DNA from 3 places in the Pseudoalteromonas sp. SWN29 genome. Region 3 is predicted to be linked to each of the others. Evidence: predicted binding sites of a transcription regulator. Region 3 holds the regulator's gene; each other region holds the start of a gene.
The links. Region 3 encodes ArgR, which controls arginine synthesis, uptake and breakdown. Its sites were predicted from a motif close to ANTGAATANNTATTCANT; they were not measured.

Region 1 (11,157 bases), on a different contig from region 3:
TAAGTGAATTACTGCCTTCATATAATACACTGGGGTTTAAACAATCATAAATCAACCATTGGCAACTTAATTTGATATAGCGCAAACAACCGCTTTTACTTTTTAGCAGTTGCTGCTTTTTCCCAATAAGGGACTTCACCAAAGTAAGCAATAAAATGATCGATAAACGCACGCACCTTAGGAGCTAATAATCTATTGCTTGGATATACAGCCCAAATATCGGCATTAGCTACCAGCGGGAAGTCTTTTAACACTTCTATTAGGCTGCCATCCTCTAAACATTTATAGCTACACCAATTAGAACTAATAGTAATACCTAACCCTTGTACACATGCATCACGAACCGCTTCGCCGTTATCAAAACGAAGTGCGCCTTTGGTTTTAATATTAAGAGTGTCTTTACCTGATTTAAAAGCCCAACTTTCTACACTGGCTAAGTTAATCGTTTGATGATTAACTAAGTCTTGTGGCGTTTTAGGCAAGCCGTTTTTAGCTATGTATTCAGGTGATGCGCATACAATACGGTTATCTGATGCCAGTTTACGAGCAATTAGATTTGAATCTTTAAGTGCCGCATCGCGAATTGCAATATCAAAACCGCCTTCTACTAAATCAACAATGGTATCGCTAAAGCGACAATCGATAGTCAATCCTGGGTATTCTTGCATAAAGCTTTTTAATGCAGGAACTATATGCATGCGTCCAAATGAAGCAGGAGCCGTGATACGTAATGTACCTTGTGGTACTAAACTTCCTGCACCTACAGACGCACGGGCAGTTTCAAGCGTTGCTAACACTTCTTGTGCATGAGGTAAAAATGCCTCACCTTCTTCGGTCAGCGACACCTTACGTGTAGTACGATGAATAAGGCGTACTCCTAAGTTTTCCTCAAGCTTACTAATATATGCACTAGCGACTGCTGGTGATAAATCAAGCTCTCTTCCTGCAAGGCTTATATTATATGTATTAGCAATGCGTACAAACAAAGCCAGGTGGTCGTTATTCATACTTTATTCCCAGTATTATGTTGAAACTGACTGTGTATTTAGCCTTATTATCATTTATTAAAGGCAAAGCTACAATAAAACCTCATTATAGATTATTTATAAACGGCTAGTAGGGGTAACGCTCATAAAAGCAATGAGTGTTCATGGTTTTGGTGGTGCTGAAGAATTTGTAGCCGCTTAACAAGGCTTTACGTTTGTCGATGCAGCTAAAGTACATATCAATTTAACAAGTGGCCAAGTAATAAAGAATATTGGATAAGCGTATAATAATTAAATAACAAGACTGATCGTTTAATTAGTCACTATTTTTATCACACTTTTTATTTACAAACCCCCTTCAAAATCGATCCTTTTATATAGCAAAATATAAACAACAGTATCCACTTTAATTGTATATAATTACGTTTTTATATTTGTTGTTAATAATTATGAGGTCGTTGCAAAATTGACATGAAAATCTTCAATAATAAGTTTGCCAGTAAAGCGCGTCAATTTTACCTTGGGGTAGTAATCGTAGGTATTGTGGTATCTGCCATTGTTTACTTACAGGCCAATTCAATAAAAAATACCTCATCTAAGCTTATGGAGCAGCAAATCCCTTCGCTTCGCGATATTCGATTTGTAGAAACACTTATTGTTAAGCAAGAACGATTACTTTATGAATATTACGCAACGAACGATCAGCAGTTATACCTAACTCACTTTTTAAATAATCATGCCGAGCTGCTATTACTGCTCAACGCCATTGATGCAAACAATAAAGAAGCGCAGCTACAGCAAAAGTTAGCTGAGCCACTAAAAGGTGGATTGAGCCTTGCTTTAGAGTTACATAATAATTTATCGGGGCCCAGTGTTGCTTGGGATTTAGCAAGGCAGCAGTTGGAGCAGTTAACAGCATTACAGGTTAAATTGGTCCACATATTAAAAGTAGTTGAATCGCAAATATCGTTAGGCGTTAAAGAAGGTTACCTTGAAACCGAAACTGACTTACAAACTACAGTACAAGTGGTCATTGTATTTTCATTATTTTTAATATTTGTAAGTATATATACAGGCAGATACGCATCAAAGTTTATTAAACTCAGCGCCCATAATGAGCGTTTAGCGCTATTTCCTACGCGCAATCCAAACCCCATTGTTAGTTTAAGCGCAGACTTAAAGCTCAATTATTGCAACCCTGCGGCTATCGCGATGCATAAAGAGTATGTAGCAGATAAAAACAGCACACCCATTGCATTATTGAGCCGTAATATAGAGCAACAACTACTTGAGGCTAAGCAAACATCGAGCTTTGTAAAGCGCTTTTATACTCAGTTGGACAACCATTACCTCACCTATCAAATACATTGGCTACAAGAAATAGATGCCTTTGATGTGCACATACGTGATGTAACTGAGCAGTTCGAAGCCGAACGTTCACTTGAGTATTTAGCATTTCATCATCCGTATTCAAAAGTACCTAATCAGGCTAGCTTAGAAAGCTACACCAATGAGCTTATTACTTTAGAGCAACCTTTCAGCTTAATGCTGATTGATGTAAATCACTTTAAATTACTATTAGAGCAATATGGGTTAACCGGTGCAAACGAGTGTATAAATGCATTTGCTAAGCATTTATCTAAAAGTGCGCGTGATTTCTCTAAGCGTTTAAATAGTACAAATAAGCTGACTATTTACCATATTGCAGATGCCAACTTTGTGGTTGTTTATACCGCGCAAGACTGTTCAATCACTATAGATGATTTACTCAGCGGAGTTCAAAGTCGTTTAAGCCAAGCTATATCAACCCCTTTTGGCGAAATGCGCATGGGTTTTAATTGTGGTGTAACGCGCTTTCCTACCAGTAATAATTATAATGAGCTACTACTGCATGCAAATATAGCGCTAGAAGAGGCTGTAAAGCGTAATGTACCATTTGCTCATTTTGATAGTGAAAGCGGTGCTAAGCATGCACGTAAAATATATATTGCCAGACGCCTTGAAACAGCAATCGAAAAGCAGCAATTTGAGCTTTACTTTCAGCCTAAAATGCAAATAAAGACACAACAAATAGACAGCTGTGAGTGTTTAATTCGCTGGTTTGATAATGGTGAATTTATATCTCCTGCGCAGTTTATTCCTATTGCAGAGCATAGCGGTTTTATACTACCGCTAGGGGAGTGGATACTCGATACTGCGTTTGAGCAAGCTAAAAAATGGCATCAACAAAACTTAAATATACGTTTAGCAATAAACATATCGGCTAGGCAATTTACTCAGCAGTATTTTGTGCAAAGTATTAAAGACCGCCTAGCGCACTTTGCTGTGCCGGCTGAGTTAATTGAGCTTGAAATAACTGAAACCGCTATTATGGACGATGAAGAATTTGGTATTAGCGTACTACGTGAATTAAGCGAATTAGGTATTAGCTTATCGATTGACGATTTTGGTACTGGGTATTCATCACTGGGTTATTTACAGCGTTTTCCGGTGAATAAATTAAAAATTGATCAGTCTTTTATACGCAATATGGTAACCGACACCCGTGACCAAGCATTAGTATTAAGTATTTGCCAATTAGCTAAAAACTTAGGGCTCGATATTATTGCCGAAGGCGTAGAGGAAGTTGAGCAACTACAACAGTTAAGTGACTATGAATGCGATCAAATACAAGGCTATTTACTGAGTAAGCCAATACCCGCCAAAGACTTTGAAGCCTTTTTAGCTAAAGGAGTTAATTTTTAACGCTTTTTGCTAATTTATGTTGGCTAATTAATAGTGGTAGAATGCAGCGCTTAGCACCACTTGTGTAAAGTCGTGGTCAATAATTTATAAGGTTTGTTGTGTAATGCTGTTAATGATCGATAACTACGATTCGTTTACTTACAACTTGGTGCAATATTTTCAGCGATTAGATCAAGACGTGTTAGTAAAGCGTAATGACGAGCTAAGCATTGCACAAATAAAACAGTTAAACCCGCAGCACATTGTGTTGTCGCCAGGGCCATGTACGCCTAACGAAGCGGGGATTTCGTTAAATGTTGTTGAGCAGCTAAAAGGGCAGTATCCTATTTTGGGGATTTGCTTGGGGCATCAAACTATTGCGCAAGCCTTAGGAGGCGATGTAATTCGTGCTAAAAAAGTAATGCACGGTAAAACATCTCCTATAATGCATACTAATAAAGGGGTGTTTAAAGGTTTAGCTAACCCGTTAACTGTGTGTCGTTATCATTCTTTAGTGGTTAAAGCGCAAACACTGCCTAAAGAGCTTGAAGTAACCGCATGGACTCAAACTGAGCAAGGCGAGTTTGACGAAATTATGGGGTTGTTACACAATGAACTCGCTATCGAAGGTGTGCAGTTTCATCCCGAAGCTATTTTAACTGATCAAGGCTTAGAACTGCTTGATAACTTTTTAACTCGCTTCTAATGTTATAATACACAAAGCATTTAATACTTTATTAATGGATGACATGACCGAACTTGTAGCCCAGCAGCGCACTGCCAAAATACTAAGCCAACGAGCTCATGATTTATTGCTTGGGCATAGCTTTGCGCACCAGCAAATTGGTTTCATTCATACATTAGATATAGATTACGGCGAACCCATGAAGCAGCGCACCTTGCTTCAGGTTGAAGTGGCCGCGCAAAATAAGCGTCAGCAAAGCAGTACTGCACATCATAAGTACCGCGCTCAAGCGAGTGAGCAATTACACAAAACAATTGAAACTGCTATATATAAGCAGCTCGAAGATATAGATGGCGTAATTCATAGCACCATAGGTATTGAAGATGGCATTGCCAACATACTCGATATATTAGCTGTAAAGTCGGCGTCGGTAGGGCGTTTAGAACCATTGGTGAATGACATAGGCTGGTTGGGTAGAGAGTTAGTAACGCTCGTTAATTTACCTTACTACCGTAATCAGCGTAGTAAAAACACATCTGTAAAAGTAGATAAACCGTCGCGAGCCCTTCGTTATATTGGCCTTGATAACTTACAGCTAGTTATACCTACATTTGCCGTACGTCATTGGATGCCACATAGCACCGAACCTTTTTCACTTTTAAAACGCCGGCTACGTGACAGTGCAATGGCAAATGCCATTGCCGCGCAAAAAATTGCACAAATTAATAATGTGAATGACGTACATGCATTTACCCTTGGAATGCTTTTAGATGTAGGGCGAGTTGCATTAGTGCGCTTGTACTTAAAAACGTTTGAGCAAGTATGGCAACGCAAAGTACAACTAGCCCGAAATGAAAACCAAAAAAACTTACACACCGCATTATTAGAACTAAAGCCCGATCCATTATTTTTAACCACGTTGCTTTGTAATAAATCGATAGAAGTAAGCGCTAAGGTAATAGACAAAATGGCTTTTAAATATTTACCGTTTAAAGGTGTAATGCAGCAGTTGGTAAATGGGGTAGATAAAGGCGATACATTACTGCCGTTAACAGAGGTAATGCTAAAAGCACGTTGTTACTCTCAATATCTTAATTTAAAAGAGCATCAACTTATTGAGCCCGATGAAACTCTAAGCTGGTTTTCGCACTTTAAGTTCACTAAAACGGAACTAAAAACCCTCCAATCGAGTAATTTTACCAATTTAGCTATTCAAATTGACTAAAAATCTGAATTTTTTGTTAATTTTTTTGCGACTAACCATTCATTCTCACTCTATTGTTATATTGCATATTTGCCGATTAAAGCGTGCGCGCCTTGGTGCTCATGCGGTTAGTTGTCTAAAAATAAGCATAAATAGCTATGCAAATAGTTATTCACTATCTATGAAATAATATCTTTAGCCCTTTATTTTAAAGGGATACATGAAAGTTTTTAACGAGACAGATATAAGTAATTCTGAAATAATGTGCGTCTGAAAATTGAACCACAAAGCAATTTTGCGCAATTATCAGGTTACTGATCTTGCCTATAAAGTTGGTTACAAATATTAACCAAACACCTATTTTGATGTTTTGTGTTGCTCACAATTAAGAGGAAATAAAATGACAGTCAATCGCGAATTATTTGATCAAGTAATGGTACCTAACTATGCACCTTCAAGCGTAATCCCAGTTCGAGGCGAAGGCTCTCGCGTATGGGATCAAGAAGGCCGAGAGTTTATCGACTTTGCTGGTGGTATTGCTGTTAACTGTCTTGGCCATTGCCACCCTGCATTAGTAGGTGCATTAAAAGAGCAAGGCGAAAAAATCTGGCATCTATCAAATGTAATGACCAATGAGCCGGCACTTCGCCTAGCTAAAAAAATGGTTGATGCTACATTTGCCGAAAAAGTTTACTTTGCCAACTCAGGCGCAGAAGCAAACGAAGCAGCGCTTAAACTAGCGCGTCGTTTTGCACTTGATCAATTTGGCGCAGAAAAATCACAAATCATCGCGTTCAACAAAGGTTTCCACGGTCGTACATTCTTTACCGTAACTGTTGGCGGCCAAGCGGCTTACTCAGATGGTTTTGGTCCTAAGCCTGGCGACATTGTACATTGTGATTACAACGACCTAGCTGCTTTTGAAGCACTTATTAGCGACAATACATGTGCCGTAATGATGGAACCACTTCAAGGCGAAGGCGGAATCATTTCACCGACAGATGAGTTTGCTCAAGGCGTTCGCGATTTATGTACTAAACACAACGCACTGCTTATTTTTGATGAAGTACAAACAGGTGTTGGCCGTACTGGCGATTTATACGCATACCAAGGCTTAAACGTAGTACCTGATATTTTAACTTCAGCTAAAGCACTTGGCGGCGGTTTCCCAATTGGCGCTATGATCACAACAACTGAGATTGCACAGCACCTTAAAGTAGGTACTCATGGTTCTACTTATGGCGGTAACCCATTAGCGTGTGCCGTTGCAGAAGCTGCATTCGATACAGTAAATACACCTGAAGTACTTGCTGGCGTAAAAGCTAAAGCAGCATTATTTACTGAGCTACTTAATGCGGTTAACGAAAAATACAACGTATTTAGTGAAATCCGTGGCCAAGGTTTATTAATTGGTGCAGTAGTAAGCGAGCAATACAAAGGTCGTGCAAAAGAGTTTTTAGTGGCAGGGACTGAGCAAGGTCTTATGTCATTAGTTGCTGGTGCAGACGTAGTACGTTTCACTCCATCTTTAGTAATTCCTGAAGCGGACATTCGCGAAGGTATGGCACGCTTTGAAAAAGCAGTAGCAAGCGTAGTAAACGCATAAGCTATCTAAGCCAACCAATTAAGGGCAAGCACTGCTTGCCCTGCAATTCCTATTTACCGTTATTTATAAGGGAGCAAGCGGACTCATGATGATCCTTCGCCCAATCCAGCAAAATGATTATTCAGCATTACTGAAAATTGCCCACGAATCTGGGCATGGTTTTACGTCTTTGCCTTTAAACGAAGAGCTATTACAAAAGAAGATCGACCATTCAGTAAGCTCATTTGCTAAACAAACGTCACAACCTGGTGACGAAGGCTACCTGTTTGTTCTTGAAGATAGCGAAACCGGTGAAGTTGTAGGAACATCTGCAATTGAAGCGGCGGTAGGGCTTGATGATGCATTTTATCATTATCACTTAAGTAAAGTGATTCACTCTTCGCGTACATTAGACGTATACAAAGCCGTTGATATTTTAACGCTATGTAACGACTACACAGGTGCGACAGAGCTTTGCACATTGTTTTTAAAAGATGGCTATCGTAAAAATTGTAACGGTAAGCTACTTTCAAAAGCGCGTTTTATGTTTATAAAACAGCATCAAGAGCGTTTTGCACAAACAGTGATCGCAGAAATGCGTGGCGTGTCTGACGAAAATGGCAGTAGCCCTTTTTGGCAGTGGCTTGAAGAGCACTTTTTCTCAATGGATTTTCCAACAGCCGATTACCTAACAGGTATTGGCCAAAAGGTATTCATCGCAGAACTAATGCCTAAATACCCAATTTACGTAAACTTGCTTAGTAAAGATGCGCAAGCCGTAATAGGTAAAGTACACGACAACACACGCCCAGCAATTGAATTATTAAAAAGCGAAGGCTTTACGTTTAATGGCTACGTAGATATTTTTGACGGCGGCCCAACGGTTGAAGCAAAAGTAGATAACATTGCAACAATTCGTAATGCTAACGACTTTAACGTTGAAATTGGCGAAATGACTGGCGACACCATGGTGTTACTAGCAAACGAAAAGCTTGAAGATTTCAGAGCAACCGTTACACCAATGACATTCGACGAGCGCGCAAAAAGCCTTATTTTATCGCAAGAAATAGCAGATGCATTGCATTTGCAAGCTGGCGATATTGTTAGTGCAACCACGATTTAATTTAGGAGAAAGTATATGACTCATCCTGCACAATTTATAAATGGTCAATGGTCAGCAGGCCAAGGCACAGAATTTAATTCAGTAAACCCAGCAAATAACGACGTTATTTGGCAGGCTTCATCGGCAACTGCGGCGCAAGTAGACACCGCAGTAAATTCAGCGCGCGAAGCGTTTTATGCATGGGCTGATAAAAGCTTTACTGAGCGCTTGGAAATAATTAAAGCTTTCGCTGCGCAATTAAAAGAAAACAGCGAAGAGCTAGCTATTACTATTGCACAAGAAACCGGTAAGCCACTGTGGGAAACTCGCACAGAAGCGGGTGCTATGGTTGGTAAAATTGCCATTTCTGAAAAAGCATTTTTAGAGCGCACTGGCGACGTAGAAAACGCAATGCCACTTGGCCGTGCAATGATCCGTCATAAGCCACATGGTGTTGTAGCTGTATTTGGTCCGTATAACTTTCCGGGTCACTTACCTAATGGCCACATTGTGCCAGCGCTTTTAGCAGGTAACACAGTGGTATTTAAACCGTCTGAGCTTACTCCTAAAGTTGCAGAGCTTACACTTAAGCTATGGGAAAAAGCAGGTTTACCAGCAGGTGTCATTAACCTTGTACAAGGTGAAGTAGAAACGGGTAAAGCCCTTGCTGCTCACAAAGGTATTGATGGCTTGTTCTTCACGGGGTCTTCTCGTACTGGTCATATTTTACATGAACAGTTTGCGGGTCAACCTGGTAAAATTTTAGCATTAGAAATGGGTGGTAATAACCCACTTATTATTACTGACGTTGAAGACACTAAAGCGGTTGTTCACGATATTATTCAATCTGCGTTTATCTCAAGTGGTCAGCGTTGTACGTGTGCACGTAAACTATTTTTACCAACAGGTAGCAAAGGCGATGTGATACTGGAGCGTTTAATCACAGCAACTAAAGCGATTAAAGTAGGTAACTATGACGATGCAGACCAGCCATTTATGGGCTCTATGATCTCATCAGCTGCAGCAGCGGGCATGGTTAAAGCGCAAAACGAGCTTGTTGAGCTTGGCGGTCAAGTATTAGTAGAGCTTGAGCACACAGCCAATACCGGCTTTGTAACACCAGGTATTATTGAGTGTACAAATATTAATGACTTCCCAGACGAAGAGCATTTTGGACCACTTTTAAAAGTATTCCGCTTTGATGACTTTGATCAAGCCATTGATAAAGCAAACGATACAACCTTTGGTTTATCGGCTGGTTTATTAAGTGATAGTGCAGCAGATTACGACCACTTTTTACGTCGTATTCGTGCCGGTATTGTTAACTGGAACCGCCCAATTACTGGCGCATCAAGCGCAGCACCATTTGGTGGTATTGGCGCATCGGGCAATCACAGAGCAAGCGCATATTACGCAGCCGACTACTGTGCATACCCTGTAGCTTCAGTAGAGCTTGAAAAAGTAGCGATGCCAGCAACATTAAGCCCAGGCTTAAAAATAGATTAAGCAGTACTTAATCACTAAAAAAGCAGCTTCGGCTGCTTTTTTTGTATTGCTATCGTACAAGGCTAGTAATCAGCAGCGCTTTCTGCTTAAATCAAAATAATTAATTATACAAAGGTGGTACAAAAATGGTTTTAGATAGGCAAGGGTACGATGATTTGATCATGTATCTAACTCAAAATTTAGCATTGTTTGAGAAGCCAGGCGAAATAAAACCAGGTGCCCCAACAGTCATGGAATTAATCGAAGACGTTATTGCACAAAATGTGATGCTTATTTGCGAGCAGCACACAAATCTCAACACAGAGCAGCGTAGTCAAATTGTACGCGAAGTTGACGGCATAGTTTACGATTTAGAAGAAGTCCTCAGTAGCATCACCTCACAGCCTGTTACGGCTGAACAGCATGCCTTTATAGATGAATTTGCAGGTTTAGTAAAAAACCTCTTTGATAGCGCTTTAACGCAACAATCTTAGCCATTTTATAGCCCTGCGTTGTATTTTCATTTGCAACTACGGCTAACTTGCTTACAATCAAGAAAATATTTTTTGAGATATAACAATGCAAGCAAATGTAAAATGGGTTGAAGGCGATACATTCATTGGTCGTTCTAATTCTAACCACAATGTTGTGTTTGATGGCGGCAGCGATAGTGCAGCACCAAGCCCAATGGAAATGGTTTTAATGTCAGTTGGCTGTTGTTCATCAGTTGATGTGGTTAGTATTTTAAAAAAAGCTAAACAAGATTTTTCTGATGTGCAGGTGCAACTAAGTGCAGAGCGCGCTGAAACAGCCCCCCGTGTGTTTACTAAAATTAACTTACACTTTGTTGTTAAAGGCAATAATGTGTCTGAAAAACACCTTGCACGTGCAGTTTCACTCTCTGCTGAAAAGTATTGCTCGGTTGCATTAATGCTTGATAAAACAGTAGAAATTACGCATAGCCACGAAGTTGTGCAAGAACAAGCAAAATAACGCTTTTTCCACGAGGAAAATTCGTATAAAATCCGCGAACTTTTCATTCTGCAGGTGCAGAACCCACTAATTTATAGGTTGGTTTATTATGAACAAACCCTTCGATAAACTTAAACTTCATGGCTTTAACAATTTAACCAAAAGTTTAAGCTTTAGTATTTATGATATTTGTTACGCAAAGACCGAGCAACAACGTAAAGAATATATTGAATATATCGATGAGCAGTACAGTGCAGATAGACTAACCGACATTTTAGGTGAAGTTGTTGATATTATTGGTGCTAACATTTTAAATGTAGCGCGCCAAGATTATGAACCGCAAGGCGCAAGTGTCACTATTTTGGTTTCAGAAGAACCAGTAGAAGAGCAGCAAAATTACGATGCTGACGAAGC
Region 2 (10,218 bases), on a different contig from region 3:
AAATGGGTCATCGATGCTGTGGCTAGGCTCTGTAAACCAATGAGGGCCGTTGTCGGTCATGTAAAAATGATCTTCTAAACGTACGCCAAATTCATCGGGTATAACTAACATTGGCTCGTTACTAAAGCACATGCCAGGGGCAAGTGGGGTTTTATCACCGCCAACTAAGTATGGCCATTCGTGAATATCTAGCCCAATACCGTGGCCCGTTCTATGTGGGCAACCCGGTGTTTGATACTGCGGCCCGAGCCCTTGCGCGGCTAAATAGTTACGTGCGCCAGCGTCTACGTCTTCGCAGGTAGCGCCAATTTTAGCGGCATTAAACGCAGCCATTTGCGCTGCTTTTTCATGATCCCAAAACATGCGTTGGCGCATTGTTGGTTCGCCAAATACATAAGTACGGGTTATATCCGATAGGTAATCGTGTACTTTACAGCCGGTATCAATTAATACCATATCGCCTTTTTTAAGTACTTGGGCGTCTTTAACACCATGCGGGAAAGACGTTGCTACACCAAATAAAACAATACAAAAATAGTTACCTGGCGCGCCTACTTTTTGGTGTGCTTGCTTTATAAAAGCTTCTACTTCGGTGGTGGTTATTCCCTCATAAAGCATGCTTGCTGTGGCTTGATGCACGGCTAAGGTCATATCCATAGCGCGCTGCATTAAGCTAAGCTCGTGAACTGATTTATGCATGCGGCAATGCGCCGTTACGGGTTGTGCATTTATGAGTGTTAAACCCGTTTGCGCTTTATTAATACCGTCGAATATAAAAAATTGCGCGCTTTCATCAATGCCAATGGTTGCGTTTTCATTAATGTTTAGTTTTTTTAGCACTTCTACAAAAAGTGCGTAAGGATTTTCGTGCTCTTGCCACCCATGGATAGGCCCATCTATTACTTTAAACCCGTTTAATGAGCCAATCTCAAAGTACGGCGCAATGTATTGCACGTCACCAAGGGCGGGTAATATTGCGCCAACCATACGCTCGCTCGCGTACCATTTCATGCCTGTAAAGTAGGTTAGGTTGGTACCAGCGTTTAAATAAATTGCATCTATGTTGTTTGCTAGCATATAAGCTTGCGCCTTGGCTATGCGCTCTAAATGTTCGTCAGCAGCAATAGGGGTTAGCGTTTGCGTCATATTACTTAAGCTTGCCAGCGCTTGCTCGCTTGATTGTGTACCTATACCTATGGTGGTCATGTTTTTCTCCTTGGTTTTTAGGCATTGTGCGCAATGTGAAAAGGGAATTCAATTTTATGAGATAACATGCACGCTAAGGTTTTTTTGCATAAGGCAGGCGCATTAATTTATTACTTGTGTGGTAGCTATCAAGCCCGGTTACAGCCACTGTTTCTATTGCTTGTAAATCTAAAAAGCCATCACTTTGTAGTGCTGCTTTATCTACATATACATCCATAATTTCGCCAATGACAAGCTCAGTACCATTGATGGCTAAATGTTGGTTTTCTACAAATTTAACCGAGTACTTTAAACGGCTTTCTTGTACAAAGGGCGCTGCAAAGTCGTTTAAGTACTCAGGTGTTAAACCTGTAGCGTCAAACTCAGACTCGTCTTTATCGTAACGGGCTGAAGTTTGATGAGCTTGCTTATAAATTGACTTATTCACTTGGTTTATGGTGTAAGTGCCCGTTTGTAAAATATTTTCAAACGTATGACGCGGCACACTGTGAGGGCGCATAATCATGGCGACTAACGGTGGGTTAGCACCCAAGTGAATAACGGAGCTGACAATAGATAGATTGGTATTGCCAAGTAAGTCTTGCGTACCAATTAAATTAGCGCTTTTAAAACCCGAAAGAGAATTAATTAAATGAGTACGGGTATGTTTTTCCAGTGCGTCTATTTGCGCTTTAGTAAAATGCATTAAAAGTCCTTACCACGGTATTGTAGAGCCTTGCCAATCTAAATAAGCAGGTTCACCGTCTAGTTTTAAATCAGGGTTATTGTTTGTTAATTCAAAAAGTTGCTTGGCTACAAATTCAGGGGTAAATAATTTGCCTTCAGGTACATTCTTTTGAAAGGGCTTTGAAAGTGCTGTATCGGTAGTGCCAGGGTGAAACAGAATGAGTTTGGTATTTTTAGCACGACGAGCAAGCTCTATAGCAGCGGTTTTAAATAGCATGTTAAGCGCCGCCTTAGATGCGCGGTAAGTATACCAACCACCTAATTTATTGTCGTTTATGCTGCCTACGCGCGCACTTAATGCAGTAATAGTACACTGCGTTTTGTGGGTTAACAGCGGCAAAATACTCTGCAAGCAAAGTAGGGGAGTTAGGGTGTTTGAATTTAGAAGTTGGCTAAAATACTCAGCGTCTAAATCCTCCATCTTTTTTTCAGGCATATGGGTTTCGTTGTGCAGTGTACCATTGAATATAATAACTTGTTGTATATCGGCATTTTGCTCTTTTAGGTAATTAGTAACGCGCGCTAAACTTTGTTTTGTGTAGTCAGTATGCAGGTGGACAACACTTGAGCCAGATTCAATACTTTTTGAACTAATACAAACGATCTGATGAGTAGGCGTGTTTATTTGTAGATGTTCTATATATGCATTTGCTATGGCACTGCTTGCGCCGAATAAAACAATAGTTTTCATTTATCACCTTTTGCTTTTAGTCCACATTGGCCATTACTGCACTGAGTATTTGGCATTAAAAAGCGACTGATGGGGTGCCGATACTTAGCAAATAATAGGTATCCGCAGTCAGCGAAAAAGCGAATTATTGGCAAGCGAAAAATTTTCAACCAGCCGTGTTTACCCACTATTTTCCATGCTTCGTAAGTTACATCAAGCCCATAAATCATTTCACCTGATTGCTTTTGAGCTTGAAGGTAGTTCATTGCTTTGTCTTTATCAATATACGGGTAGCGCTCGCTGAAGTCGCTCGCGTTAAGATCTTCAAGCGTAATTAAGTTTTTGTTATCAGCGTGTTTTAGTTGCTGCATTTCGGTGCTACAAAGAGGGTAGTTACCATCGTAAAAAATGATCATGTGAATACTTTGTGATTATTTTATATATACTTTTTTACGACAAGACATTGCAAATGGATCTATTAAATATCTCTTCATGATGATATTAATAGTGTCCTACGAAAAAATGGAGATTGATAAATGAGTGAACAATACGCCGCCTTGCGAGGTAATGTAAATTTACTAGGGCAACTACTAGGACAAACAATCAAAGATGCCCAAGGTCAAGCGATTTTAGATAAAGTGGAAGAAATTCGTGCTTTATCAAAATCATCTCGCAGTGGTAACGAAGACGACAGACAAGCGCTAATAGATGTTTTACATGCGCTTAGTGATGAAGAGCTTTTACCGGTTGCCCGTTCATTTAATCATTTTTTAAACCTTGCTAATGTAGCAGAGCAATTTCATACCGTTTCGCGTTTTAATGACGTTGGCCTTGGCCAACAAAACCCTCTCACTCAAACATTAAAAACGTTAGCTACAAAAGCAGAACAAGGCCAGTTAGACAGTAATCATTTGGCCGAAACACTCTCAAAACTCCACATAAACTTAGTATTGACTGCTCACCCAACCGAGGTTACGCGCCGTACTATTATTAACAAACACGTTGAACTAAGTGATTGCTTAGCGTCATTAGAGCGAAAAGATAACTTAGTGCAAGAGCGGGACAATATTTTAAATCGTATTGAACAACTGATTAGCCAAGCTTGGCATACCGACGATATTCGTCGCTCTCGCCCAACGCCAGTTGATGAAGCCAAATGGGGCTATGCAGTAATAGAAAATAGCCTGTGGCATGCGGTTCCGCGCTTTTTACGTGAATTTTCAGCGAATGTTAAAGACCAGTTGAGCTTAGAGTTACCAATAGATTACAGCCCAATTGAGTTTACATCGTGGATGGGTGGAGACCGTGATGGTAATCCGTTTGTAACATCGCAGGTAACAAAAGAAGTGCTTGATCATGGTCGTTGGATGGCACTTAACTTATACATTCAAGATTTAAAAACGTTGTGCGCTGAACTCTCTATGTCAGATGCCAGTGATGAGCTTGTTGACCTTGCAGGGCAAGAGTTTGAACCATATAGAGCAGTAATCAAAAAGCTTAAAAATCAGGTTGCAGAAACAGTGGCGCACTTAGGTGCTAAAATTAAAAATAAGCGCAGCGATTCACAAGATTTAATTACTAATATTAATCAGCTTAAGCACCCAGTTGAAGTGTGCTATCGCTCGTTATTAAAGTGTAATATGAAAGTAGTTGCGGATGGCTTATTACTTGATTTACTGCACCGTATAAATAGCTTTGGTTTGCGTTTAGCCAAACTTGATGTGCGCCAAGATTCATCTCGCCACGGCGATGTGTTTTCAGAACTGACTCGTTATTTAGGTTTAGGCGACTACAACCAATGGCAAGAGCAAGACAAACAAGCATTTTTACTTGCAGAGCTTAACTCGCGCAGACCGCTTATTCCAAAACATTGGCAACCAAGCCCTGATGTACAAGAAGTACTTGATACCTTTGATGTAATTGCCAAGCAAGACGAAGCAACATTTGGTTTGTATATTATTTCGATGGCACGAACAGCGTCAGACATTTTAGCAGTACAACTATTGCTAAAAGAAAGCGGCTGTAGCTTTGATTTACCAGTAGCACCGTTGTTTGAAACACTCGACGATTTAAACGCAGGCAGTGATGTAATTACCACATTGCTTGATAATGTTTGGTATCGCGGGCACATTAAAAACACCCAAAACGTAATGATTGGTTACTCTGATTCAGCTAAAGATGCTGGCATGATGGCAGCAGGTTGGGCGCAATACGAAGCAATGGATAAGCTAGTACAGCTTGCTGATGCACGTGGTATTGAGCTTGTTTTATTCCACGGACGTGGTGGTACAGTAGGACGTGGTGGTGCACCTGCGGCGCAAGCGCTGCATTCACAACCGCCAGGTTCGTTAAAAGGGGGTTTGCGTGTAACCGAACAGGGCGAGATGATCCGCTTTAAATTTGGTTTACCCGATGTAGCACTGCAAAGCTTAAATATTTACGCAGGCGCAGTTCTGCAAAGTAACTTACTACCGCCGCCGGAGCCAAAGCCAGAATGGCGCGAGGTAATGAAGCTAATAAGTGAAGAGTCGTGTGAGCACTACCGTAACGTAGTTCGTCACGATGAAAACTTTGTGCCTTACTTTAGAATGGCAACACCTGAGCTTGAACTGTCTAAGTTACCGCTTGGCTCGCGTCCTGCAAAACGTAATCCTAATGGTGGCGTTGAAAGCCTACGTGCTATTCCGTGGATTTTTGCGTGGAGCCAAAACCGTTTAATGCTTCCTGCATGGTTAGGTGCGTTAACTGGCTTAAAGGCTGCGCTTGATAAATACGGCGCCGCTACACTAAATGAAATGAGCTTACAGTGGCCGTTTTTTAGATCGCGCCTAGAAATGCTAGAAATGGTATTTAGTAAAGCCGATTGTTGGTTGAGTGAGCATTACGATAATGCGCTGGTGGAAGATATGTACAAACCATTGGGTGTAACGCTTCGTAAAGAGCTACAAGAAGCTATTAGCCTAGTGCAATCACTTAGCCCACAAAAAAGCTTACTAGCTGAACAGCCATGGATTAAGGAATCGATTAACTTACGTAACCCGTACACCGATCCACTTAACTTACTACAGGTTGAGCTTTTACGTCGTGCTCGCTCAGAGGAAAAACGCAACGAAGGTGACATTGATAATGCATTAATGATCACGATGACAGGTATTGCAGCAGGTATGCGTAATACCGGCTAACATGTTATTTTGTTAGGTATACCAATTAATTATTTTGTTGGGTATATCAGTTAAAATTAAAGGGAGCACGCGATGTGCTCCCTTTTTTTGCGTTTAATAACCTAGCAATTAGCGGCTTAACCTTTTAAACTACTTAGCCATTGAATAATTAAAAAATGTTATGGCTTCAGCAACTTTTACTGTACAGCAAGATACAGCACTTACAAATTATCACATCACATTAAACGTAGCGCAAACAGCGTCATTACGTAGTCAATTAAAATCACAACGTGGCATATTAAATTCTAATAATATTAAGCAGTTATGTGCACAACTCAATGTGTCTGATGATGCATTATTACAAGGTTTAGTACCTTTGGCTTCTGAGTATGCTGTTGCGCCGATATCAGATTTTCATGTAGGCGCAATTGTTAAAGCACTTGATGAAAACGATGAGGTAAACTTTTACTTTGGTGCAAATGTAGAATTTGATCATCAAGCATTGAGTTTAGTGGTTCATGCAGAGCAATCGGCTATAAATAACGCATGGTTAAACGGCGCCAAAAAAATAGTTAAAATAGCGATTAGCGATGCACCGTGTGGATATTGCCGCCAGTTTATGAACGAACTCGCTGATGCGAAAGAGTTTGATATTTTATTGCCAGAGCAACACTTTAAGTTGGCAGAATTACTGCCGTACTCGTTTGGGCCGACTGATTTAGGTAACGCGTTTAGCTTGTTTAATCCAGAGCCTCACCAGCAAGTATTTGCAAATGATCAACTAGATGAAAAACTAGCAAGTACAGCATTAAACGCATACGTACCCTATAGTAAAAACTTTAGTGCAGTAAAAATTAGTACATTTGAAAATGGCGATTTTTACGGAAGTTACGCAGAAAACGCAGCGTACAGCCCAAGCTTGTCGCCACTGCAAAGTGCACTTAGCCAATTATTTATCGCAGGGCTTAGCTTTGATGAGCAGACGGTAAAAGGTATTACACTTTTAGAAACCGCAGGCCATGAAAACCAAGCGGGTGTAGCACGTGCTGTACTTGCAAGTTTTAAAAATTTACCGGCAATAGAAGTAATTAGCGCTCAGCTAAAATAACCTCTTAAAAACAATAAAGCACAGGCAAAGCTGTGCTTTATTAAAATGCGCCATTCTATCGAATTAAATAACTCACTAACTGCGTTAAAAATTATTCATATAAGACAACTATACTTCATAATTTTTGCCTTGTTACTGAGCCATTTTCTTATCGTTATAATAGCCCATTAAGAATAGAATCCGTATTAATCAAGTAATACTTTAGCCGCTTCTAATACTACCGCTACAGATTTACGCTCAATTTCACCATGGTCAACATTTGGTATTTCTTGGCGAGTACGATTAACAAGTACGCCTGCTACACATGCTGCTTGTAAACCAAGGGCTGCACACATAGTGAATAATGTTGCTGATTCCATTTCGTAGTTCATCACGCCCAGTTTTTGCCACTCTTCGCAGCTACCTTGTAGTGATTTAGGAACGTAACCAGAATGCGTATCGTAACGCTCTTGTCCTGGATAAAATGTATCGCTTGATGCAGTAATACCAATATGAAAATCGATATTTAAGTTTTTACATGCTTGTACCATAGCTTGTGTTGCATAAAAGTCAGACACAGCAGGGTAGCTAAGAGGAGCAAAATGCTGGCTTGCACCGTCTAAACGTACAGACGCTTGGCTAATTAAAATTTCGCCTTCGTTGATATGTGGCTGAATCGCACCTGTTGTACCAATACGTAAAAATTTACGCACGCCAAGTTGTGCTAATTCTTCTACTGCAATCGACGTAGATGGACCACCAATACCCGTGGAACAAACAACCACCGAATGGCCGTTTAGTTGACCTAAGTAAACATGAAACTCACGAGTTTGAGCAAGGCAAGTTGGGTTGTCTAGGAATTGTGAAATGCGTGCAGCACGATCTGGATCGCCCGGTACAATCGCAAGTTTTGCACCTTTAAGATCGTCAATACATAGTCCTAAGTGAAATACCTTTTCCATAGCTAAGCCTTTTTATAATAAATTGTGTCAATCTAGCATCATTGCTAGAAACGTTTATCAAGTACAGGACGATTGTCCGTTTTACCTTAACTCCTCCAATTAAGTCTTAATAATTTTGAGGATTAATTTGATTTATTCATCAACTATGAATATTCAATCAAGTGCTTATACAAGTAGCCTTGTTGTGCTGTTGACATGTTCAAGCAGACATAATAAGTATCAACCAAGCGCGTAACTACAATTAAATAGTTTATGGTAAATGTTCATTAATATTAAATTAATTCAATGGCTTAAATTTGTATTAAGCACGTAAAAGATAGCGTGTTTATTTATATTAGGCACAGACTTATTTAGCAAAGTGGAATTTATTTGAAGTTTAGGCACTTTTGGTGATTTTGCATAACTAATCAAAAGTAATTAGCTACGTACAGAATAAAAATCGAAGGAGTTTATTATGAGCACACAATTTGAAGCATTTAAAAACAAAGTTGAGCACTGTTTGTGCGCACCTGGTGATGGCGTATACACAGTAAATACTGCAAAAGAGCGCAAAGCCGCACTGCGTAATAAACTTTATGGACAAACTGAAAACGTTGATAATTTGTGGCGCGAGTCTTTAAATGAATTACCAAATTCTCCACATAAAGCCGTTATGTTAGGTATTAGCTCAGACTGTGGCGGTGGTATTTTACGCGGAGCAAACTGGGGGCCACTGTTTGTGCGCTCAGCTTTAATTGATCAGCAACCGCAGTGTCACTCGTTTGATTTAGGCGATGTACGTGTAATCCCACATTTACTTCATGATAAATACCTAAATGATGCAACCATTTCTAATTGCCAAAAAGCCCTATACGGTAATGAAGATAACGACTACTACGTAAGCCCATTATCAATCACTGAGGATGTATGCGACAGTTTTTACGCAACATTTAAAGATAAAGGGATATTTGGTATTGGTGGCGATCACTCAATTAGTTACCCACTTACCAAAGCGTACTTAAAAGCAAAACGTGAGCAAGGTAAGCGTACCGCTATTATTCACTTTGACGCGCATACAGATTTACTTGTTGAGCGGCTAGGCATAGATTTATGTTTTGGCTCTTGGTGTACACATATTTTAGAGTTTTTACCGGCACCACATCATTTAATACAATTTGGTATACGCTCAAGTGGTAAGCCTAAAGCACACTGGGAAAGTACCTTTGGCGTTAAGCAACATTGGGCACATGAAATCATTGAGCGCGGCGCAGCAGCAGTTGCTGCCGACGCTATTGCACAGTTAAAAGCCGATAACGTTGATGAAGTATACGTAAGCTTTGATATTGATGCGCTTGATGCAGAGTTTGCATCTGCCACAGGTACGCCAGAACATAATGGTTTAACACCACAGCATGCGCTTGATATTTTATCAGCCATTGCGGATGAGTTTCCGATTACGGGTGCGGATATGATGGAAATAGCGCCATTTACCGACAGCTCTTTAGTGGGTCAATCAAGCTCTGAAACGACACTTAGAGAAGGCGCTAAAATTTCAGCCTTTTTAATTAGTGCGATGAACAAGTAAGCTGTATGAGCTATAAATACTAGCACTATCAGCGTATAAGTGTACATTGCATGACTAAAAACTAGCAGTTCATAAAGCCTCAGCTATATTTATTAAATACTTATAATGAGTTAGTTGAGGCCTTGCTGAATGAAATTATTGATCTTTTTATTGTTCATTAGCTGTATTAAAGTTGATGCAACTGAAATTACAATAGTAACGGAAGTATTTCCGGACTTTCAGTATCTCAATGAAGATAATAAACTCGTTGGCCGTTCTGTCGATAAAGTTCATAAAGCGCTAGAAGGCACTGGTATAAAATACACTATGTTGGCGCATAGTTGGGCCATATCTTACAATGCAGCGCTACGCGATAAAAACACCTGTATATTTTCAATTGTTCGACTACCTAATAGAGAAAGTAAGTTTAACTGGGTAGGTGAACTGGAAAGCTTTGATTCTGCTATTTATGGTCTAAAATCTAGAGGTATAAAGTTAAATACTCTCAATGATGCTAAAAAATATAAAATAGCAGTACTGCGTGATAACTTTAGTCATCACTATTTGCTTGAGAGGGGCTTTAGTGAGAACAAGCATTTATTACTCATCGATAGCCTAGATAAAATAGATAAACTCATAAGCACTCGTCACGATATTCTTGATTTTGTTGTTCTTAGCAAAAAGCAATTTAGCTATCGAATAAAAACTGAGCCTAGGCTTGAGCTACTCGAGCCATTACTAAATCTAAATACAGCCCAATCTCCATTATTTTTTGCTTGTAATATAAATATGGATCCGGCCTTAGTTGTTCAATTAAAAGTCGCCTTTAAAGGCAATTAAACAGTTTAAAAAAACAGTTTAAT
Region 3 (11,157 bases):
CCTTATCTAGATAATTTACCGGTACTTTCTGTCACTGCTGATAAACTATCTGATTACCGCTTACGTGTTGCCCCTCATGCGCATCAGCTAGGCACTGCTGAAGTGGGGATTATGGTATTAGCACTTGCGGGAGAAATGGATGCATCTTCTAAATTAGAACAGCATTTTATTAAGTTTCGTGATGCGTATTTGCTTGGTAAGCGCAATAAAGGCCGACCGCTAGAAGAGTAGTTTTACGCAGTTAAGCGAAAGCTTGCTGCTCTTTTAAGTGAGCAAGTGCTTTATTTTGAATTGCTCTGAAGCCTTCTTCAGATGTTAATTGTAAAACCGTATTATATAATTGGCTTACGCTATTGTGAGCCTGAATAAACGAGGTGCAGTCCTCACCAATCATATCCTTAGCCTCTTCGACTCGCTTTAAAAAGTAACAGCTAATATCGGTTTTTCCTTTAAAGTGAGTAGTCGCAATAGCGTTAGATATTCTATTAAGCTGATAACTAAATTCATCAGGTCGAGAACCCTCACCCCATTTACTAATAGAAATATCGCTTTCTAACTGGATAATTACGTTAAGTATGTTTTTAAACTCACTCATTGGCATATTTAAAAAGTTATAACCTTTGGGGCTAAATAAAGCTTTATACGGATTTTCGTTGGGAGTTTGGGCACTAAAAACGCCAATTGGTTTTGCTGTACTTGCGTCTGATACTTTACATAAAAAGGTATTGCTTTGCGGCGTTTTAAAATTCATATCCATTGAGTATTTATGATCCTTGCGTTACTTAGTTATCGGCGCAATTAATGAAAAACTTAGCGAAATTTAAAATATTAATAAAGTATTTCAAGGTATTAATATTGATTAGCTGGGATGCAGTATTACCCTGCAAAAGTTAGTGGTAGTTGCTTAGAGCTTTACTAAACCCAAATTTTAGGCAAAGAAAAGCGCGCTCTATCTCTAGGCGCGCTTGCGGAATCTTCTAATTTTCTGCATCCTGCAATTGAACTTAATCAACTCCAATTTTTACTAATCCATGTTTATTACTATATTACTTTTTAGTTCTATGTAATGTAGACCATCCGGGCCTGTATCCTTAAATTCCTAAACATCCTGTAGGGTAAATACTATTACCAAATCCTTAATTACACTTCCTAGTGTATCCCTATTTTAACCAATCCATTGTGTTGCCTTAAAGGCCTGTCCATTTATTCCTTAAACATCCTGTTAAACAACTTAGCCGTGTTGTTATCCTTCTCGCATCTTCCTGACACTGTCCTTTTTACAACATTGCGTTGTGATACTCATCCTGAGCCTGTCCTAAAATCCGTGTTGTCCTGGTAACCTAATCATTGGTTGGTTGAGTAAGCAGTCCATTTCCTTTTACTCAATAAGCGTCATTGCTTGGTTGATGCGTAAATTATAGTGCAATAGAGCAACTAAAATAGGGATAAAACTACATTCAATTAGTATTTATGCAATAGTAATAATGTAAATGTTCAATAAATACAGTTGCTTAGGTGGTTTTTGTGTGTTTTTTATCTTGATTTTTACTCATTAGCTGTCACATCCGTGAGACATCTCTTACACTGCATTTCCTTTTTGGGCGTTATTTACATATTTACATTTATTTAAAGTGTGCACTTTTTGAATGAGCGCGGTAGAATTCGATGATAATAACAATTATTTAGGTGAAATAATGAAGACAGTATTTACACTTTTTTTAGGATTAGCAGCATCGGCACCAGCCTTTGCAAGTGACGTTGTTAATATCTATTCTTTTCGTCAGCCGTTTTTGATTCAGCCAATTTTAGAAGATTTTACAAAACAAACGGGAATAAAAACCAATGTTGTTTTTGCTAAAAAAGGGTTAATTGAGCGTGTTAAACGTGAAGGTAAGCACAGTAAAGCCGATTTAGTATTAACCTCTAATTTTAGTGCGCTTATTCAATTAGAAGATTTAAAATTAACACAAACTATAAAAAGTGACAGTGTAAATAATAACGTGCCTGCAGCTTTTCGTGACGGTGATGGCCAATGGGTCGCGCTCACTAAGCGAGTGCGTAATGTGTATTCATCAAAAGAGCGAGTTGGTGAGTTACCTAAGCTCACTTATGAAGATTTAGCAGATCCTAAATACAAAGGACAAATTTGTACGCGATCAGGCAAACATCCATATAACTTAGGTTTAGTGGCTTCTATGATTGCACACCATGGTGAAGCGCAAACCAAAGAGTGGCTTGAAGGTGTTAAGGCTAATTTAGCACGTAAACCTCAAGGTAACGATCGTGCTCAAGTTAAAGCAGTTAAAGAAGGTTTATGTAACTTGGCATTAGGTAATAGTTACTATCTTGGTAAAATGCTAGAAGATAAAGAGCAAAAAGGTTGGGCAGAGGCCGTAAATATTAACTTTCCAAATCAAACTAATCGTGGCTCACACATAAATGTTTCGGGTGCGGTTATTACCAAATATGCTAAAAACCCTGAAAATGCATTAAAGCTCATAGAATATATGACCGACAGCAAAGCACAAAACATGTATGCCTCATTAAATATGGAGTATCCAGTTAAGTCGGGTGTTGAACTATCAAGTTTGGTTGCCTCTTGGGGGAGTTTTAAAGAAGACAGCTTGCCACTTGATGAGATTAGTAAATATCGTCCGTTAGCGCTTAAGCTAATTGATGAGGTGAAGTTCGATCTTTAATGACTAATAAATTTAAGCTGTCTAAATGGCAGCTCTTTGCGTGGTCGACTGGCTTAATTCTATCGGCCCCGTTGTTTTTTCTTCTTTTTGAATCTCTACAAGGTAGCTCTGAGGTGTTTTCCCACCTGTGGGATACCGTGCTTTGGGATTACATAACCAATACCGTATTGCTTGTTTTAGGTGTTTGCGTCCTTAGCTGCGCCATAGCTTTGCCACTTGGGTGGCTAACGGCTTACTGTAGTTTCCCGGGTAAAAAACAGTTTGAATGGGCACTTATGCTGCCCCTTGCTATGCCCACCTATATTATTGCCTATGTATACACTGATTTATTAGATTATGCGGGCCCGGTGCAAATAGCGCTGAGAGAATGGTTTGGCTGGCAATCGCCTAATGACTATTGGTTTTTTGATATACGTACATTACCCGGGGCCATCGTTATGATTGCCTTGGTGCTTTATCCGTATTTATTTTTGATTTTTAAAACGGCTCTTCGCGAGCAGTCATTCAAATTAGTACAAGCTAGCCAGTTAATGGGATTATCTCCTTGGCAAAGTTTCTTTAAAGTAAGCTTAGTACTCTCTCGTGGGGCTATTGTGGCGGCTCTTGCGCTTATAAGTATGGAAACCATGGCTGACTTTGCAACAGTGAGTTATTTTGCCGTAAGTACATTAACGACTGCCGTATACGATACGTGGTTTGGTTATTACTCACTTACAGCGGCAGCTAAAATATCGGGTGTGATGTTATTACTGTTATTTTTAGCATTAATGGCAGAGCGCTTTAGTCGTCGTAACCAAGCGGTATTTGAGCGCCAATCAAGTGTAAATAGTGAATCTCTCTATGTATTAAAAGGAAAGTCAGCTTGGCTCGCAACGGCATTTTGCAGCTTTATTTTATTTATCGCGTTTGTAATCCCTATTGCAGTACTTATAAATTACGCCATTACCTACTTTGATAAAGCATGGAATGTAGAGTTTTTTAGTTACGCTTGGCAAAGTTTAAAAGTGGCTGGGGTTGTGAGCCTAATAACGATTACGTTGAGTATTTTTGTCGTTTTTTATCAGCGTGTGGCAAAGCAAACGTATCCGCTTATTCCCGGGCGTTTAGCAAGCACAGGATATGCGTTGCCTGGCACAGTACTCGCTATTGCGGTTTTATTACCGCTTACATTATTAGAGAACACCATTAACACAGCGCTCGAGCCGTATAATTTAGATATTGGCTTACTGCTTACAGGTAGCATTCTTACTATTATTATTGCTTATATTGTTAGGTTTTACGCCATTGCACACGGAGCAATTGAGTCGAGTTTTTTACGTATTAGCCCATCACTTGATATGGCAAGCCAATCAATGGGTAAAAGCCAAGGGCAAACGCTGCGTTTAGTGCATCTACCTTTACTGCGAAGAGGATTGCTTACTGCTGCGTTATTGGTATTTATTGAGTGTATGAAAGAACTGCCAGCTGCACTATTGCTCAGGCCGTTTAATTTTGAAAGCTTAGCTACTCATGTATTTCAGTATGTGAGTGACGAGCAGTTAGAGCTTGCTTCAATATCGGCATTATTTATTGTTATTGTTGGGTTTATTCCTTTGTATTTTATTAATCGTTCTATGGAGCAGCGTAGTTAAATGAGTAGTTTAATTTTACAAGGCGTGAGCTATCACTATAACGGTACACAGGTTATTCACGATTTAGATTTAACAGTGGGTAAGGATGAAATTGTTTGTCTACTCGGAGCGAGTGGGTGCGGCAAAACGACCACGTTAAAAGCGATTGCAGGTTTAATTGAAGCTAAGCAAGGGTCTATTTTTATAGACGGTAAATTAGTGAGTGATGAGCAATCGTTTGTCTCGCCTGAGCACCGTAACATCGGCATGATGTTTCAAGATTATGCATTGTTTCCGCATTTAACGGTGGCAAATAATATCGCATTTGGGCTTAGTAAAATGAGTAAAGCTCAAAAGCAGCAACGCGTTGATGAAATGCTTAAGCTGGTACATTTAATTGGCTGTGCTGACAGGTTCCCGCATCAGTTATCGGGTGGTCAACAGCAGCGTGTAGCTATTGCTCGTGCATTAGCTTATAAGCCTAGTTTATTGCTACTTGATGAGCCCTTTTCAAATATCGACACACAAGTACGCTTTGAATTAATTGCCGATATACGTCGAATTATTAAGGCAACTCAAGTATCTGCTGTGTTTGTTACACACTCAAAAGAAGAGGCGTTTGCGTTTTCAGATACACTTGCCATTATGCATCGCGGTAAAATTGAGCAACAAGGCACGCCTGAGCAGCTTTTTGCAACGCCATGTTCAAAGGAGGTTGCAGAGTTTCTGGGTCAGGGCATATACTTGAGCGCAGAAGTATTAACAGCAACTGAATATAAAACGCCATTTGGTTTAGTCGAATCTTATGTTGAAAGTAAGCATAACGTAAGCATAGGGCTGATATATGTACGTCCGCATCAAATAGAATTAGTGGCAGATAACCAAAGTGACAAATTTAGTAAGCGAGCTACAATCATAAGTCGTCGCTTTATAGGTTCGGCATATATTTATTCGGTTGTTATTAATGAGCAAGAAATTGAAGTTGCAGCACAATATGGCCAGTCATTTGAAAATAATGAACAGGTTATAATAAAAATAAAACCTCACACGGTGAATTTTTTCGAATCGTAATTAATTTGTTATTCGCTGTGTTTTTATCTGTAAAATTAAGGAATAACAATGGCGCAAGCGCAATCAGGGATTTGTGCTGAAGCAAACTTACACGGTTTGCACTTATTTTTTAATGTGTTTGATGGTCAAGATGAATCACTTCGCGCAAAGTTAAAACAAGTAAGCGCTATTGAAGAAGAATTTAGCGATCAATTTTCAGAATCAATGCTCTCTTGTATGGTTGCTATTGGTGCGCAATATTGGCCGCATATCCTCCCTGAATACATCCCAAGCGAATTACAGAGCTTTCCTAATATAAACCATAGCGATCATCAAATGAGCGTACAACCGTGCGATTTATTTGTGCAAATTCGCTCTGACCGTGAAGACGTTAACCATTTATTTGCGCTGCAAATTTTAAAACTATTTGCCCCCGATGTTGAGCTGGTGGAGCAAATTCGTAATTTTCGCTTTTTAGATGGTCGTGATTTTAATGGTTTTATTTATGGTGGCGACACCGCACATGGAAGAAAAAAGCGCGCTACGGCTTTAATTAGTAACCCTGGCAATTTTGAAGATCAGGGGAGTTATATTCATGTACAGCGTTATAAGCATGATTTAACTATGTGGCAGCACTTATCATTGAGTGAGCAAGAACAAATAATGGGGCGTACGCGCCTTGATAACACACTAATTATCCCCGCGATTGAAACCAGCCATGCTTCACGTAGTGAGCTAAAAGACGAAGACGGACAACCGCTATTATTAAATCAGAGCATGCCTTATGGCGATGTGTATGAGCAGGGAATGTTATCAATTACATGCGCTAGTACGGGTACTGCATTTGAAAAAGTACTTAAAAGTCGTTTAGGAGAAGGTGATTGCTACGACCACTGGCTTGATTTTACTCAAGCCGATATGGGTTCTGCTTTCTTTGCGCCTTCAGTCGGGTTTTTAAAACAAATTTAGTTTGCTATTAAACCGTATCAAATAAAATGCGAACACGTTCAAGTGTTACATCTATTTCAGATATTTTAGCAGGAGCGATAAAAATAGTATCGTCGCCTGCAATTGTTCCTAGTACGCCATCTGCTTTACCTAATGAATCTAATAAACGCGCAATAAGCTGAGCGGCGCCTGGACTGGTACGAATAATGATCATCATTTCGTTGTGCATAATGTCGATTACTAATTGGCGTAATGGGCTTTTAGCCGTAGGTACACCCATTTCAGCTGGTAAGCAGTAAACCATTTCTTGTTTGGCGTTACGTGTGCGTACAGCACCAAATTTACTTAGCATGCGCGATACTTTACTTTGGCTTATATTGTCAAAGCCTTGATCTTTTAATGCATCAACTATTTCGCCTTGAGAGCCAAAATTTTCTTCTTTTAATAGTGATTTAAATGCTTTTACCAATGCTTCTTGTTTATCTTGTGGTTGCATAGTCTTTATTCGTTTTTGTTATTTATGCCGCAAATTCTACACAAAAATGAATAATTATGCAGCAGTTGTTTAGTTAACTTGCCAGTTTGATGCGTTAAATCACAAAAGTTTACGACTATGGTCGAAAATATACTTGAAATAGACAGGATAAATTTGTTTTTAGTCGCTAATTTCATTATCTTAAGAGCCACAAATGTTTCCTACCTCAAATTACGGAGAATTCCAATGAAAGTTGCTGTATTAGGTGCTGCAGGCGGTATCGGCCAAGCGTTGTCTTTATTATTAAAAACAGGCTTACCAGCTGGCTCTGAATTATCACTTTATGATGTTGCACCAGTAGTACCAGGTGTTGCGGTTGACCTTTCTCACATCCCAACAGATGTTAAAGTAGCAGGCTTTGGCGCAGACGAATTAAACAAAGCGCTTGAAGGCTCTGACATCGTTCTTATCCCAGCGGGTATGCCACGTAAACCAGGTATGGATCGTGCTGATTTATTTAATGTAAATGCTGGTATCATCAAAACTTTAGCAGAAGGCATTGTTGCTAGCTGTCCTAAAGCGTTAGTAGGTATTATTACTAACCCAGTAAATGGCACAGTTCCAATCGTTGCTGAAGTATTCAAAAAAGCAGGTACTTACGACGCTAAACGCGTATTCGGTATTACTACGCTTGACGTTATTCGTTCAGAAGCATTTGTTGCTGAACTTAAAGGCGTAGACGTAGCAACTGTGAAAGTACCAGTAATTGGTGGTCACTCAGGCACAACTATTCTTCCTCTACTTTCTCAAGTTGAAGGTGTTTCTTTCACTGATGAAGAAGTTGCTGCACTTACTCCACGTATCCAAAATGCGGGTACTGAAGTTGTAAATGCTAAAGCAGGCGGTGGTTCAGCTACGCTATCTATGGGGGCTGCTGCAGCTCGTTTTTGTATGTCTTTAGTTAAAGGCCTACAGGGTGAAGAAGTTGTAGATTACGCTTACGTTGCTGTTGAAAATGGCGATGCAGAGTACTTTGCACATCCAGTACGTTTAGGTAAAAACGGCGTAGAAGAAATTCTTTCTTACGGCGAACTAAGCGCATTTGAAACAAAAGCAAAAAATGACATGCTTGAAACACTGAAAAAAGACATCAAAGAAGGTGTTGATTTCATGGCGTAATAGCCAAAGTAGAATAACAAAAAAGCCTGCATTTGCAGGCTTTTTTATTGCTCAGAATTAATTTCACACTGTGTAACTAGTTAAAACTAGTGGTCGCGGTCAACCGCAATACGAGCAAGGCTTATGAGTGCTTGCTTATAGTCAGACTCAGCTAAAAAGTCTAAACACGCAATAGCTTTGTCAGCTTCAAGCTCTGCTTTTTGCATTGTAAATTCAAGCGCATTAGTTTGCTTTAGTGCCGATAGAATGTCTTCTAAATGCTCCATACCATTACTGTGCTCTATTGCATCACGAATAAGCTGCGTTTGCTGCTCGCTACCATGTTGCATAGCATAAATAAGTGGAAGCGTTGGTTTGCCTTCAGCTAAATCATCACCAATGTTTTTACCCAACTGCTCAGCATCTGCATTGTAATCGAGTACATCGTCTACTAGCTGAAACGCAGTACCTAAATGCATACCATATAGGTTTAGTGCATCGAGAGTAGTTTGGTCTTGCTCAGTAATAATGGCAGCAAGGCCTGTCGCTGCTTCAAACAACTTAGCTGTTTTAGAGTAAATAACCTGCATATAACTGGCTTCGGTTGTATCTGGGTCGTTGCAGTTCATTAACTGCAATACTTCACCTTCAGCAATAATGTTTGTTGCATCGGCAAGTACTTGCATAACCTGCATTTTTCCAAGGCCAACCATAAGCTGAAATGAACGAGTGTAAATAAAGTCACCAACCAATACGCTAGCAGCATTACCAAATTCAGCATTTGCTGTAGGTGTGCCACGTCGTAAGTTTGATTCATCTACAACATCGTCATGCAATAGCGTTGCTGTATGAATAAACTCAACAATTGTTGCAAGTGTTATGTGATCTTTACCCTGATAACCGAGCGCTTTGGCTGCTAAAATCGCCAGCATTGGACGAACGCGTTTGCCGCCACTGCTAACTATATATAAACCAAGCTGATTAACTAACGCCACATCTGAGCGCATTTGCGCATGTATAAGTTGATTGACGTCATTCATATCGCTTTCGATTAACGCCTGGATAGCTTTTATATCCATTGATCTCCGAGCCAATTTTTATGTGTGAACGGCGCAGATTGTACAACAAAAAATGCACTAGCTCGATATTTTGTGACGATTGATTGAAAAAACACTATTAAAGTACTTAATTTAGACTGAATTAGCCAAGATAACTGATTAATTGATAATCAATATACAGTTTATGGTGTGCTTAGATATTAAGCTGTGAGGGTCATATTTGAGTGCATTAATTTATTTCGACTAAGAGTTAAAAAGCGCTTGGCAAAAGGGCTAATTAATATAAAATGGGGTAAATATTGAATTGCTCTCAAAGCAGCTACTTTTTATTCATTTTAATTACAAAATAGGCTTGCTAGTTATTTCGCGTTAGCGTAAACTTCGCGCCCTATCGAAGAATATTTTAGTTGCGCCGATTTGAGGGTGCACAGACGGAGTTAATTATGTACGCGGTTTTCCAAAGTGGTGGTAAACAGCATCGTGTGACTGAAGGTCAAACGATTCGTCTTGAAAAATTAGACGTTGAAACTGGTGCGGCAGTAGAATTTGATTCAGTACTTTTAGTTGCTGATGGTGAGAAAATCGAGATCGGTGTACCGTTCGTAAACGGTGGCAAGATAACAGCTGAGGTTGTTTCACATGGTCGCGGTGAGAAGATTAAGGTTGTTAAATTTAGACGCCGTAAGCATTCTCGTAAGCAAATGGGCCATCGTCAATGGTTCACTGAAGTTAAAATCACTAGCATTAGCGCTTAATTAGAGGTACTTAGAAATGGCACATAAAAAAGCAGCTGGTAGTACTCGTAACGGTCGCGATTCAGAAAGCAAACGCCTAGGTGTTAAGCGTTTTGGTGGCGAATCAGTTCTAGCGGGTAGCATCATTGTTCGTCAGCGTGGAACTCGTTTCCACCCTGGTACTAACGTAGGTATCGGTAAAGACCACACTATCTTCGCAAAAGCAGATGGTAAAGTTCAGTTTGAACAAAAAGGTCCTTTAAACCGTAAATACGTAACTATCGTAACTGAGTAATCAGTAAGGTAGTTAAAAACCCCGCCTTTGCGGGGTTTTTTGTTTTGTAGTCAGTCAAAATATATACCCAAGCCTGCATTTGTGTTGGCTTGGGTATATAATAGAGTTATTAAACAAGCCAATCCCTAAAGTGAGTAATCATGAAGTTTGTAGATGAAGTAGAAATTCGCGCAGAAGCTGGAGACGGTGGCAGCGGCATCGTGTCTTTCCGTCGTGAAAAATATGTTCCAGATGGTGGACCAGACGGCGGTGACGGTGGAGACGGTGGTAGTGTTTATCTACAAGCTGATGAAAACTTAAATACCCTAATTGATTATCAGTTTGAGCGCTTTCATAGAGCTGAACGTGGTACTAACGGTCGTAGCCGTAACTGTACAGGCCGAAAAGCCGATGACTTATTTGTTATGGTGCCTGTAGGCACGCGCATCATGGATGTTGATACCCAAGAGGGACTTGGCGACTTAACTCAAGATGGTCAACGAATTTTGGTTGCAAAAGGTGGTTTCCACGGCTTGGGGAATGCACGTTTTAAATCAAGTACTAACCGAGCACCTCGTCAAAAAACATTGGGCACACCCGGTGAAGTACGTAACTTAAAGTTAGAGTTACTATTATTAGCTGATGTGGGCTTGCTAGGATTACCAAATGCAGGTAAATCTACGTTTATCCGCAGTGTATCTGCAGCAAGACCAAAAGTAGCTGATTACCCATTCACGACGCTTATTCCTAATTTAGGTGTGGTACGTCCAGAAGCAAATAAATCATTTGTTATAGCCGATATTCCGGGTCTAATTGAAGGTGCATCTGATGGTGCAGGGCTAGGTATTCGCTTCTTGAAGCATTTAGAGCGTTGTCGTGTGTTATTGCACATTATTGATGTAATGCCGGTAGATGGTTCAAACCCTGTTGATAATGCATTTTCGATTATTAACGAGCTACACCAATACAGCCCTAAATTAGCTGAAAAACCACGCTGGTTAGTGTTTAATAAAATAGATTTATTACCAGAAGATGAAGCAAAAGCGCTATGCGAAGCGATTGCAGAAGAGCTGGGCGAAACTGAAAATATTTATCACATTTCAGCAATTAATAAACTTAATACTCAACCTTTAATCCACAACATAATGACA

Region 1: the regulator ArgR is predicted to act here: its motif matches at 5,747-5,764, upstream of I6F53_RS04395 (aspartate aminotransferase family protein).
Region 2: the regulator ArgR is predicted to act here: its motif matches at 8,207-8,224, upstream of I6F53_RS02310 (arginase family protein).

The regions. Positions count from the first base shown of each region.
Region 1 covers NZ_JADYXE010000007.1:111,434-122,590, forward strand. Annotated here, with positions in the region: gene I6F53_RS04375 (LysR family transcriptional regulator) at 96-1,007, opposite strand; gene I6F53_RS20570 (putative bifunctional diguanylate cyclase/phosphodiesterase) at 1,458-3,731, shown strand; gene I6F53_RS04385 (anthranilate synthase component II) at 3,835-4,416, shown strand; gene I6F53_RS04390 (HDOD domain-containing protein) at 4,460-5,620, shown strand; gene I6F53_RS04395 (aspartate aminotransferase family protein) at 6,000-7,205, shown strand; gene astA (arginine N-succinyltransferase) at 7,291-8,307, shown strand; gene astD (succinylglutamate-semialdehyde dehydrogenase) at 8,323-9,792, shown strand; gene I6F53_RS04410 (DUF3802 family protein) at 9,918-10,265, shown strand; gene I6F53_RS04415 (OsmC family protein) at 10,351-10,764, shown strand; gene speD (adenosylmethionine decarboxylase) at 10,853-11,157, shown strand, end outside.
Region 2 covers NZ_JADYXE010000004.1:35,231-45,448, forward strand. Annotated here, with positions in the region: gene I6F53_RS02275 (M24 family metallopeptidase) at 1-1,206, opposite strand, end outside; gene I6F53_RS02280 (flavin reductase family protein) at 1,280-1,891, opposite strand; gene I6F53_RS02285 (SDR family NAD(P)-dependent oxidoreductase) at 1,901-2,623, opposite strand; gene I6F53_RS02290 (thiol-disulfide oxidoreductase DCC family protein) at 2,620-3,018, opposite strand; gene ppc (phosphoenolpyruvate carboxylase) at 3,139-5,784, shown strand; gene cdd (cytidine deaminase) at 5,945-6,871, shown strand; gene udp (uridine phosphorylase) at 7,057-7,812, opposite strand; gene I6F53_RS02310 (arginase family protein) at 8,267-9,376, shown strand; gene I6F53_RS02315 (transporter substrate-binding domain-containing protein) at 9,506-10,195, shown strand.
Region 3 covers NZ_JADYXE010000012.1:49,831-60,987, reverse strand. Annotated here, with positions in the region: gene I6F53_RS06570 (tRNA-uridine aminocarboxypropyltransferase) at 1-231, shown strand, start outside; gene I6F53_RS06565 (hypothetical protein) at 242-757, opposite strand; gene I6F53_RS06560 (Fe(3+) ABC transporter substrate-binding protein) at 1,695-2,699, shown strand; gene I6F53_RS06555 (ABC transporter permease) at 2,699-4,330, shown strand; gene I6F53_RS06550 (ABC transporter ATP-binding protein) at 4,331-5,380, shown strand; gene I6F53_RS06545 (Dyp-type peroxidase) at 5,429-6,328, shown strand; gene argR (transcriptional regulator ArgR) at 6,336-6,803, opposite strand; gene mdh (malate dehydrogenase) at 7,029-7,961, shown strand; gene ispB (octaprenyl diphosphate synthase) at 8,048-9,019, opposite strand; gene rplU (50S ribosomal protein L21) at 9,442-9,753, shown strand; gene rpmA (50S ribosomal protein L27) at 9,770-10,027, shown strand; gene cgtA (Obg family GTPase CgtA) at 10,168-11,157, shown strand, end outside.